2 regions of the Planococcus sp. RAB007_Raresut genome follow, and region 2 is predicted to be linked to the other one. Evidence: predicted binding sites of a transcription regulator. Region 2 holds the regulator's gene; the other holds the start of a gene.
What was found. Region 2 encodes NrdR, which represses ribonucleotide reductase genes. Its sites were predicted from a motif close to AACACNATATATNGTGTT; they were not measured.
Positions count from the first base shown of each region.

Region 1: the regulator NrdR is predicted to act here: its motif matches at 2,345-2,362, upstream of AC2Q9J_RS08270 (vitamin B12-dependent ribonucleotide reductase).

Region 1 is NZ_JBXYIF010000003.1:334,074-338,507, forward strand. Features, by position in the region: gene gcvPB (aminomethyl-transferring glycine dehydrogenase subunit GcvPB) at 1-139, shown strand, start outside; gene AC2Q9J_RS08260 (ATP-binding protein) at 193-1,464, opposite strand; gene AC2Q9J_RS08265 (rhodanese-like domain-containing protein) at 1,527-1,910, opposite strand; gene AC2Q9J_RS08270 (vitamin B12-dependent ribonucleotide reductase) at 2,394-4,434, shown strand, end outside.
Region 2 is NZ_JBXYIF010000003.1:117,222-121,655, forward strand. Features, by position in the region: gene AC2Q9J_RS07190 (glyceraldehyde-3-phosphate dehydrogenase) at 1-501, shown strand, start outside; gene speD (adenosylmethionine decarboxylase) at 814-1,197, shown strand; gene nrdR (transcriptional regulator NrdR) at 2,077-2,553, shown strand; gene AC2Q9J_RS07205 (replication initiation and membrane attachment family protein) at 2,565-3,926, shown strand; gene dnaI (primosomal protein DnaI) at 3,927-4,434, shown strand, end outside.

The sequences.
Region 1 (4,434 bases), 220 kb from region 2:
GGCAATGATCCAGATTGCGCGTGAAGTGGAAGAGAATCCTGAAATTGTTCAGGATGCGCCTCATACCACAGTCATCAAACGCCTTGATGAAACAAAAGCTGCGCGGAAACCGGTTCTTCGTTACCACAAAGCTGAATAGGATACCAAAAAGGCCTGGGAGCAAATTTGCTTCCAGGCCTTTTTACATTTCAATTAAAATCCGATAAAGGAATCGGCTTCCTGCCAGTTATTGCGTTCAGCTCTTTTATTCTGCTGCAGGAGTTCTTCGATGCGTTTTTCATACGCTGAGTCTCCGTCATAATGCCAGTTCAATGCACTGGACATATAAAGCTCGTTCAGCTGTGAGATTGACAATCCTTTTGTCCGGCTTGCCATGTCCGATAATTGCGCTTCAGTAAAAATATTATTGATGTCCAGTTTTTGAAGATAGGTTTTTCTTAACTTTTGGGAAGGTGAAGGAATTTCATACGCCCGGTCGAACCGTCCCGCTCGGTTGATCAAAGCGGGATCGATCTTTTCAGGATAATTGGTTGTGCCGATGACGAATAATCCTTCACGTGCTTGAGTGCCGTCCAGCGTATTCAAGAAGACAGAGCGGGTATATTCCGGCATCGAGTCGATGTCTTCGATTACCAGGATGGCCGGAGCAAGCCTTGAAACGATGCTGAACACTTCCTGGATGGTGGAACTGTTCGTATACTCCGTGATCTGCCAATAGACCACAGGTGCTTCTGTCGATCCGGTGATCGATTTGACCAGCGTCGTTTTGCCGTTGCCTGGAGAACCATATAGTAGAATTCCCCGTTTATACGGAATGCCATAATTTCTGAAAAACTGTCCATCGTCTTTGAAGAATTCATCAATGGACCTGAAAATATCCTTTTTGACGGGCTCGTCCAGGATGACGTCAGAACGTTCGATGATGGCATGTGTACTGAAATTCCGGCGGCGGACACCGTCGTCCGTATCAACGAGAAATGTGATGTTATTCATCAGCATCTGCCGCAGCAGTTCATCGATCGCCTGTAAGAAGCTGTGTGCAGCTTCGACAGATTTTGCATAGCATTGAAATTCCGGCCAGCTTGTTTCTGCATGTGTATAGAAAGTCAGTTGGGTAACTGCGACATCATGTTCCGGAAAATAAATGATCCGATTTTCAAAAGTCGTGTCAATTGAAAGATTTGTGCTGTGAAGATCTTCAGCTGCATTTGTAATTCTGCCCTGTGGACGCGCTTCATAGATGAAGGCTAAAGTTTCATACTCCAGCTGCCTTTTTTTCATCATGTCCAGAAGGTGGCTGTGCAATTGCATAAAAGGTTCTGAAACGTCGATATGTTTCCAAGATCCCATCGAACGGTCGTTGAGGCAATTAAAAATCTTATTTGACACTTCAGCAATGTTTGCATAAACAGGCAAACTGTCTTTTAGGCTTGGATGGTGAGGGAAAAGGATATTTTCTGTCATTTCAGGCCTCCGTAAAGCGGATTTTTTGTAAAAAAAGCTCTTCCGGATGGAAGAGCTGTCAGTTAGGATTTTGATTTGATTTTGCCGGTCCATTGTTTGAACCCGCCTTGCAATTGATACAATTGATCGTAGCCTTGTTTCTTTAAGTAAATTGCTACACGGCCTGCGCGCGCACCATTCTGGTCATACAAATAAACGGGCTTGTCTGACCGTATTTCTTTGTGGCGCTGGCGTAATTGAGTCTGTGGAATATTACGTGCTCCCAGGATATGGCCGGCAGCGAAATCTTTAGGCTCACGCACGTCGATCAGCTGGGCTTTTCTGTAGCCTTCAATAAACTGGTCCTGCGTCAAAGTAGTGACTGCTTTTTTCATTCGGAAATATGACACCAACGCGTAAACAATAATCGCGAATAAAATCGCTGCGATAAAATACAAGAATTCCAATGGTCTTTCCCCTTTCTATTCTATCTTCATTATAAAAGATAACGGCCTTTTAATTCAATGGCAATATTGGCGGAAGCAGGAGAAAAAGAGGCGATGCTGTGAAATTTTGGAGATAACGGTCATATTAGCCATCATGAAAATTTATCATTTACAAAGGAAGGCAAGAAGCTTGAGACACACTTAATAAAGGATTCAATATTTAGATATATTATCTTGTTTAAGGTAAAAAGCAGACACAGCAAGAGGTTGCACGAAGAGATTCGACAATAATTACATAAATGCAAATTGGTGCAAAAAATATCACTTTCGACTCATTTTATAATTGAGGTTTCTTGAAAAGCCTGGCACAGTGATGTTTTTGAGGAAAAGAAAATGGGAATCAAAATTTTGTTATGGAATCGGGTTTCAATATCTAGTATCATGGGAACAGTATTAATACTATATATAGTGTTTGCTCTTATAATATAAAGGAGGAATTGTCAAATGGTTTCTGCAACTAATTCTGTTTTTACGTTAAATCCCGATGCTCTGAATAAGGATATCGAGCAGTTTCCGCAAGTCTATCCGATAACGCCGGACATGTCGACAACACACAAAGGTGTATCGAGGTTAGTCATGATCGACCGTTATTCTTTTAAGGATACAGAAAAGAAAACTTTAAAAGCTGGAGATTTTGTTGTTCTTACAGTCAAAGAAGATCCGAAATTCCCAGCTCGCGGATTAGGATTTATCGTATCGGTTAATCGGGCGTCGAATCAAGCGGAAGTTTGGATTGAAGAAGATTACCGCAGCGCAATCGATAACCAGGATGATCTTGAAAACGGCATTGTTGTCAGATCGCTTGACGTTATCGAAAAACCCCTGGAAGTTTATTATGAACAGATTGCTAAGCGCAACGCAGCGGGTCTTGCTTCTGTAGAAAAGACAGAAGAAAAACGCAAGGAATGGTTTGATAAATTCTATGAGCAGCTCGTCGGTCTGAAGTTTATACCTGCAGGACGCGTCCTTTATGGAGCAGGCGCAGATACAGATGTCACTTATTTTAATTGTTATGTAATGCCGTTTGTTGCAGATTCACGTGAAGGCATTTCCGATCACCGTAAACAAGTGATGGAAATCATGAGCCGCGGCGGGGGAGTCGGTACAAATGGATCGACTTTGCGCCCGCGTAACACTTTGGCACGTGGTGTTAACGGCAAATCATCCGGATCCGTATCATGGCTGGATGATATTGCAAAACTTACTCACTTGGTTGAACAAGGCGGTTCACGACGCGGGGCGCAAATGATCATGCTCGCCGACTGGCATCCGGACATTGCGGAATTCATCATCTCGAAAATGCAGAATCCGCGCATCCTTAGATACCTGATTGAAAATACTGAAGATGAAACAATTAAGAAATTGGCTAAAGATAAATTGAAGTTCAAACCATTGACTGAACAGGAAGAAGCAATGTACCAGGGTGTTCTTAATTACCGTGCAATTCCTGGCATGGGCGGTTTCAATGAGAAAATCATGCGTGATGCTGAAACGAAGCTGCGTGACGGCGGAACTTATTCCGTTCACAACGAAGAATTCCTGACAGGCGCTAATATTTCTGTTACGTTGACCAGCGACTTTATGACCGCTGTTGAAAATGACGAGGATTTCGATTTGCGGTTCCCGGCTGTAGAATCTTATTCCAAAGAAGAAATGGCTATCTATAATGAACAATGGCAGGAAGTCGGAGATGTCCGCGAGTGGGAACGGATGGGCCATAAAGTACGCACATACCGTACGATGAAAGCACGTGACCTATGGAATCTCATCAATGTCTGTGCAACGTATTCTGCAGAACCAGGCATTTTCTTCATCGACAATGCAAATGAAAAAACGAATGCCAAAGCATACGGCCAAAAAGTCGTAGCTACCAACCCTTGCGGCGAACAGCCACTGGCACCCTATTCAGTATGTAACCTGGCTGCCGTTAACCTTGCGCAATTCGCCGATCCAAAAACAAAAGAAGTTGATTTTGAATCGCTGAAAGAAACAGTGCGTGTCGGTGTCCGCATGCAGGACAATGTTATCGATGCAACTCCTTATTTCCTGGAAGAGAACCGCATCCAGGCACTCGGCGAACGCCGCGTGGGATTAGGAGTCATGGGTCTTGCCGATCTATTGATCTACTGCGACAAAGAATATGGTTCACCTGAAGGCAATGACCTCGTTGACCAGATTTTTAAAACAATCGCGGTTGCCGCCTATGAAGTTTCGACTGAGCTGGCTGCAGAACGCGGAAGCTTCCCATTCCTTGAAGGGGAAACAGAAGAACAGACTGCCGCTCTTCGCAAAGCGTTTACTGAAACAGGATTTATGCAGGGCATGCCGGAAGAAATCCGTGAAGGCATTCTGGCCAACGGCATCCGCAACTCTCATTTGCTGACAGTTGCACCTACAGGTTCCACTGGAACAATGGTAGGCGTCTCCACAGGGCTTGAGCCATATTATTCATTCACATACTACCGCAGTGGACGCCTTGGCAAAT
Region 2 (4,434 bases):
AATGGTTTGATGACAACTGTACACGCTTACACGAACGACCAAAAAAATCTTGATAATCCTCACAAAGATCTTCGCCGTGCGCGCGCTTGTGCCCAGTCGATCATCCCGACTTCGACAGGAGCAGCAAAAGCCTTGTCGCAAGTTCTTCCTGATCTGGAAGGGAAAATGCACGGATTGGCATTGCGCGTTCCAACACCGAACGTTTCTTTAGTCGACCTGGTGGTTGATGTTAATCGTGATGTAACGATTGAAGAAGTCAATCAGGCATTCATCGATGCGGCTAACGGTCCGATGAAAGGGATTTTAAATTTCACAATGGAACCGCTTGTATCGAAAGATTTCAACACAACTACGGACTCAGCCATTGTAGATGGTCTGACGACAATGGTTATTGCAGACCGGAAAGTAAAAGTCCTTGCGTGGTACGACAATGAATGGGGCTATTCCGCTCGAGTGATCGACCTGACAAAACGCGTCGCTTCCGCGATGAGTGTAATTTAATGACACAAACCACTTTTTCAATTACTATGAAAAAGTGGTTTTTAGTTTGTGCGAAAAACTCACGAAAAAAAGAAATTTTTATCAGATTTATTTGTTGCATTTCCATGGAATACATCATATACTATGATTCGTAGCAAAAAAGCTACTTTCCTCTGGCCGATTCCAAAGCTCAATGAGGAATCTCAAGGAGAAATTTTATTCACATGACTGCTTAAAGGGTTAGGACCTCTTTGGACTAACTTTCCCCCGTGGTAGTCAACTTTGAATATTTTGAGCACGAAACCAAAATGATATCAAAGGGGGAAACGAACCATGGAAACAATGGGACGTCACGTAATTGCAGAACTTTGGCAGTGTGATTTTGACAAATTAAACGATATGGATTATATCGAACAAACTTTTGTTGATGCAGCACTCAAATCAGGGGCAGAAGTCCGCGAGGTCGCTTTTCACAAATTTGCGCCACAAGGCGTAAGCGGCGTAGTAATCATTTCTGAATCACATTTGACAATCCACAGCTTTCCTGAACACGGCTATGCGAGTGTAGATGTTTACACTTGTGGTGATCTTGATCCGACTATTGCAGCGGATTATATCGCTAAGGCACTTGGCTCACAATCGAGCGAAGTAACAGAATTGCCACGTGGAATGGGTCCAGTCGGTGCTGGAAAAACCAAAGTTACAGTAACTGCATAATCCATTTAAACCAAGACATTAAAGCAGGGGAGCTGATCCCCTGCTTTTTCTATTTGTGTAGATATGTTAATAAACATGTTTAATATGCCGCTTCGTCGCTATGGACAAGGCAAAGATTATGCTCCTGCGCACAGCTCGTCGCAAAGGTGACGCCAACTTCGTATGGCTCACCTTTGCTCCCGCAATAAGCCGAGAAGAGCACTCGTCTTATTGCTCCGCTCCGTCCAGACGCGCTCCTTCGCTGGAACTGCTTCTGGACTTGAAAGGTGTTTAAGAGGACTTAGGAATTAGAGTCGTGCTGTAAACGACTCGGGCGATGGCCCGAGTTGGCAAGGTGTTCTCTAATTGTTTTAGATATTTTATATAAGGGGCTCCGTCGCTTCGGACTCAGCTCCCGCAATAAGCCGAGAAGAGCACTCGTCTTATTGCTCCGCTCCGTCCAGACGCGCTCCTTCGCTGGAATCACTTCTGGAAATGATATGAAATTAAGTGGACTTATTAACAAGAGTTTGGCTGTTAGACACTCGGGCGATGGCCCGAGTTAACTAAACGATTATATTTGTTTTCTCTAAAAAATATAACAAAATAATTTACAATGTATGGACTGATTCGTTTCTTAAAGAAATTTCTAAAGATATGGAGCAAAACAACGAAGACTCCCAAGTGAGCAAGCGAAGTGCTGAGATCCACTCGGGCGAAGTGGAACGAGCTCGAGTTAGCTCAGTACAAGCCACTAGGAAAGCGGAGTTGTTTTGCGGAATATCGATTACTAAATGTAATTTGTTTATATATATAGCTTGATTCCAAAATCAAATATTATAAACGCTGAAATTTTGTTATACTTATACCACAAGAAAGAGAATTTGGGGAGATGTCAATATGAAATGTCCGGCTTGTCAGCATAACGGTACCCGTGTCGTGGATTCGCGGCCAGTAGATGAATTGAAATCGATCAGAAGAAGAAGGGAATGCGAAGAATGCGGCTATCGGTTCACCACTTTTGAGAAAGTGGAAGAGATGCCGCTGATTGTCGTGAAAAAAGATGGTTCCCGCGAAGAGTTCAGCCGGGAGAAAGTGCTGCGCGGCTTGATCCGGGCATGCGAGAAACGTCCGGTTCCGCTGGAAACACTGGAAGAGCTTGTCTTTACTATTGAAAAGAATCTTCGCAGAATCGGCAATGCCGAAGTGAAATCTGAACAAGTTGGTGAAATGGTGATGGACAAGCTGGCGGCAATCGATGAAGTGGCCTACGTCCGTTTCGCTTCCGTCTATCGTCAATTCAAAGACATTAATGTATTCATAGATGAACTGAAGGATTTATTGAATAAGAATCCGGATGACAAGATATCCGAGTAAGGCGGTGAAATATGACTGCGTTCTATAAGGAGTTGCAGGCGGCCGATGCTTTTAAGATCCGTCTGCCTTATCCATTTTCAAATTACGACCGCCAATTACTGACGCTTCTTTATCAGCCTATGGTCGGTGCTGAAGCGATTTCACTTTACCTGACGCTTTGGGCGGAAGGAGAAGCGGAAAGAAATGAAACACCGCATTACACGCTGATGAACACGTTGGGCATGCCGATTGCCAAAATTTTCGAATCACGGCTCCAATTGGAAGCTATCGGTTTGCTGAAAACATATAAAAAAGGAACAGAATCACGTACGTTCCTTTACGAATTATGTCCGCCGCTTGATCCGAAAGACTTTTTTACAGATCCTTTATTGTCGATGTTCCTGTTCAGCAAGATCGGTGATATCGCGTACCGCAGAGTCCGGGACCGATTTATCCTGCCTGCGGAAGATATGGATTCATATGAAGAAGTTTCACGGACATTCACGGATATTTTTCAGCCGGTCCATGCAAAAGCCGGTTATCCCAACGATTCGCAAAAAATGCAGCAGCGCGCCAGAAAAGGCTATAAAGCGGAATACGATTTTGACTTCAGTCTGCTCCACCAGGGTCTTTCTGAACAGCTGGTGCCAAAACGCGTATTGACTGCACCGATCAAAGACATTATCAGCAAACTTGCTTTCCTGTACGGCTGGGATCCGCTTGAAATGCAAAAGGTGATCCTATTGGCCATTGAAGATGATTATCGTCTTACTATAGAAGGAATTAAAAAATCCGCATCCGATTATTATAAGATGACGGTATCCACAACTGCGCCGAAATTGGAACCGGTACTGGCGAAAACGCCTGAACCGGAAGCTGAGCCGAAGAACCGTCAGGAAGAATTGATCCTGTACCTGGAATCCGCGTCACCGATTGATGTGCTCCGGGACATTGCCGGCGGGAAAGAGCCCTTGTCCGCCGATGTCCAGCTTGCCAATAATCTGGTGATGCAGCACGGCATGGAGCCGGCGGTGGTGAATGTACTGCTGCAGTATGTTCTTCTGCGGACAGATATGAAATTGACCAAAGGCTATGTGGAAAAAATCGCATCGCACTGGATCCGTAAAAATGTATCCACTGCTGCGGAAGCGATGGAACTCGCGCGCACTGAACATGCGCAGTATGTGAAATGGAAGTCGGAAGGATCACCTGCTGCAGCTTCGAAATCGTCGTCCCGTTCTAACGGCAAGCCTGTACGTGAAGAGAAGCTGCCGGAATGGTTCTATACGAAGGACGAGCCGCAGACAGCAGCTCCGCAGAAAAATGAAAGCCTGGAAGTCGAGAAACAAAAACTTCTGGCGAAACTTGCTTTGAAAAAAGGGAAGGGTGATTAAATGGAACCGATACGGGAAACCTTAAAACGGGTTGTCAATGCACCGGCTTTTTCAGAGCGTTACAATGATATGCGCAAGGAAGTGCTGGAGAACCCTGGTGTCCAGAATTTTCTTGAGGAACATGCATCTGAAATCGATAAAAGCATCGTCGACCGCGGCATGCACAAATTATATGAGTACATCGACCAATCGCATGATTGCAATAAATGCCCTAACCTGGATGGCTGCATCAATCATCTGAAAGGCTTTGAACCGAATCTGGTTTTGGAGCGCAATACGATCGGCATCGCTTATACGCCATGTAAGTCAAAAAATGCCTATGACAATAAACGCCGCGCAAGCTCTCTGATCCACAGCATGTACATGCCGAAAGAAGTTATGCAGGCGACACTGTCCGATTTCGAAGCGGACGACAGCCGGATGGAAGCATTCCGGGCAGTCGGCGCATTTCTGGATCAGGCAACAGGACCGGATAATCTGCCGGAAAAAGGTTTGTTTTTCCACGGCA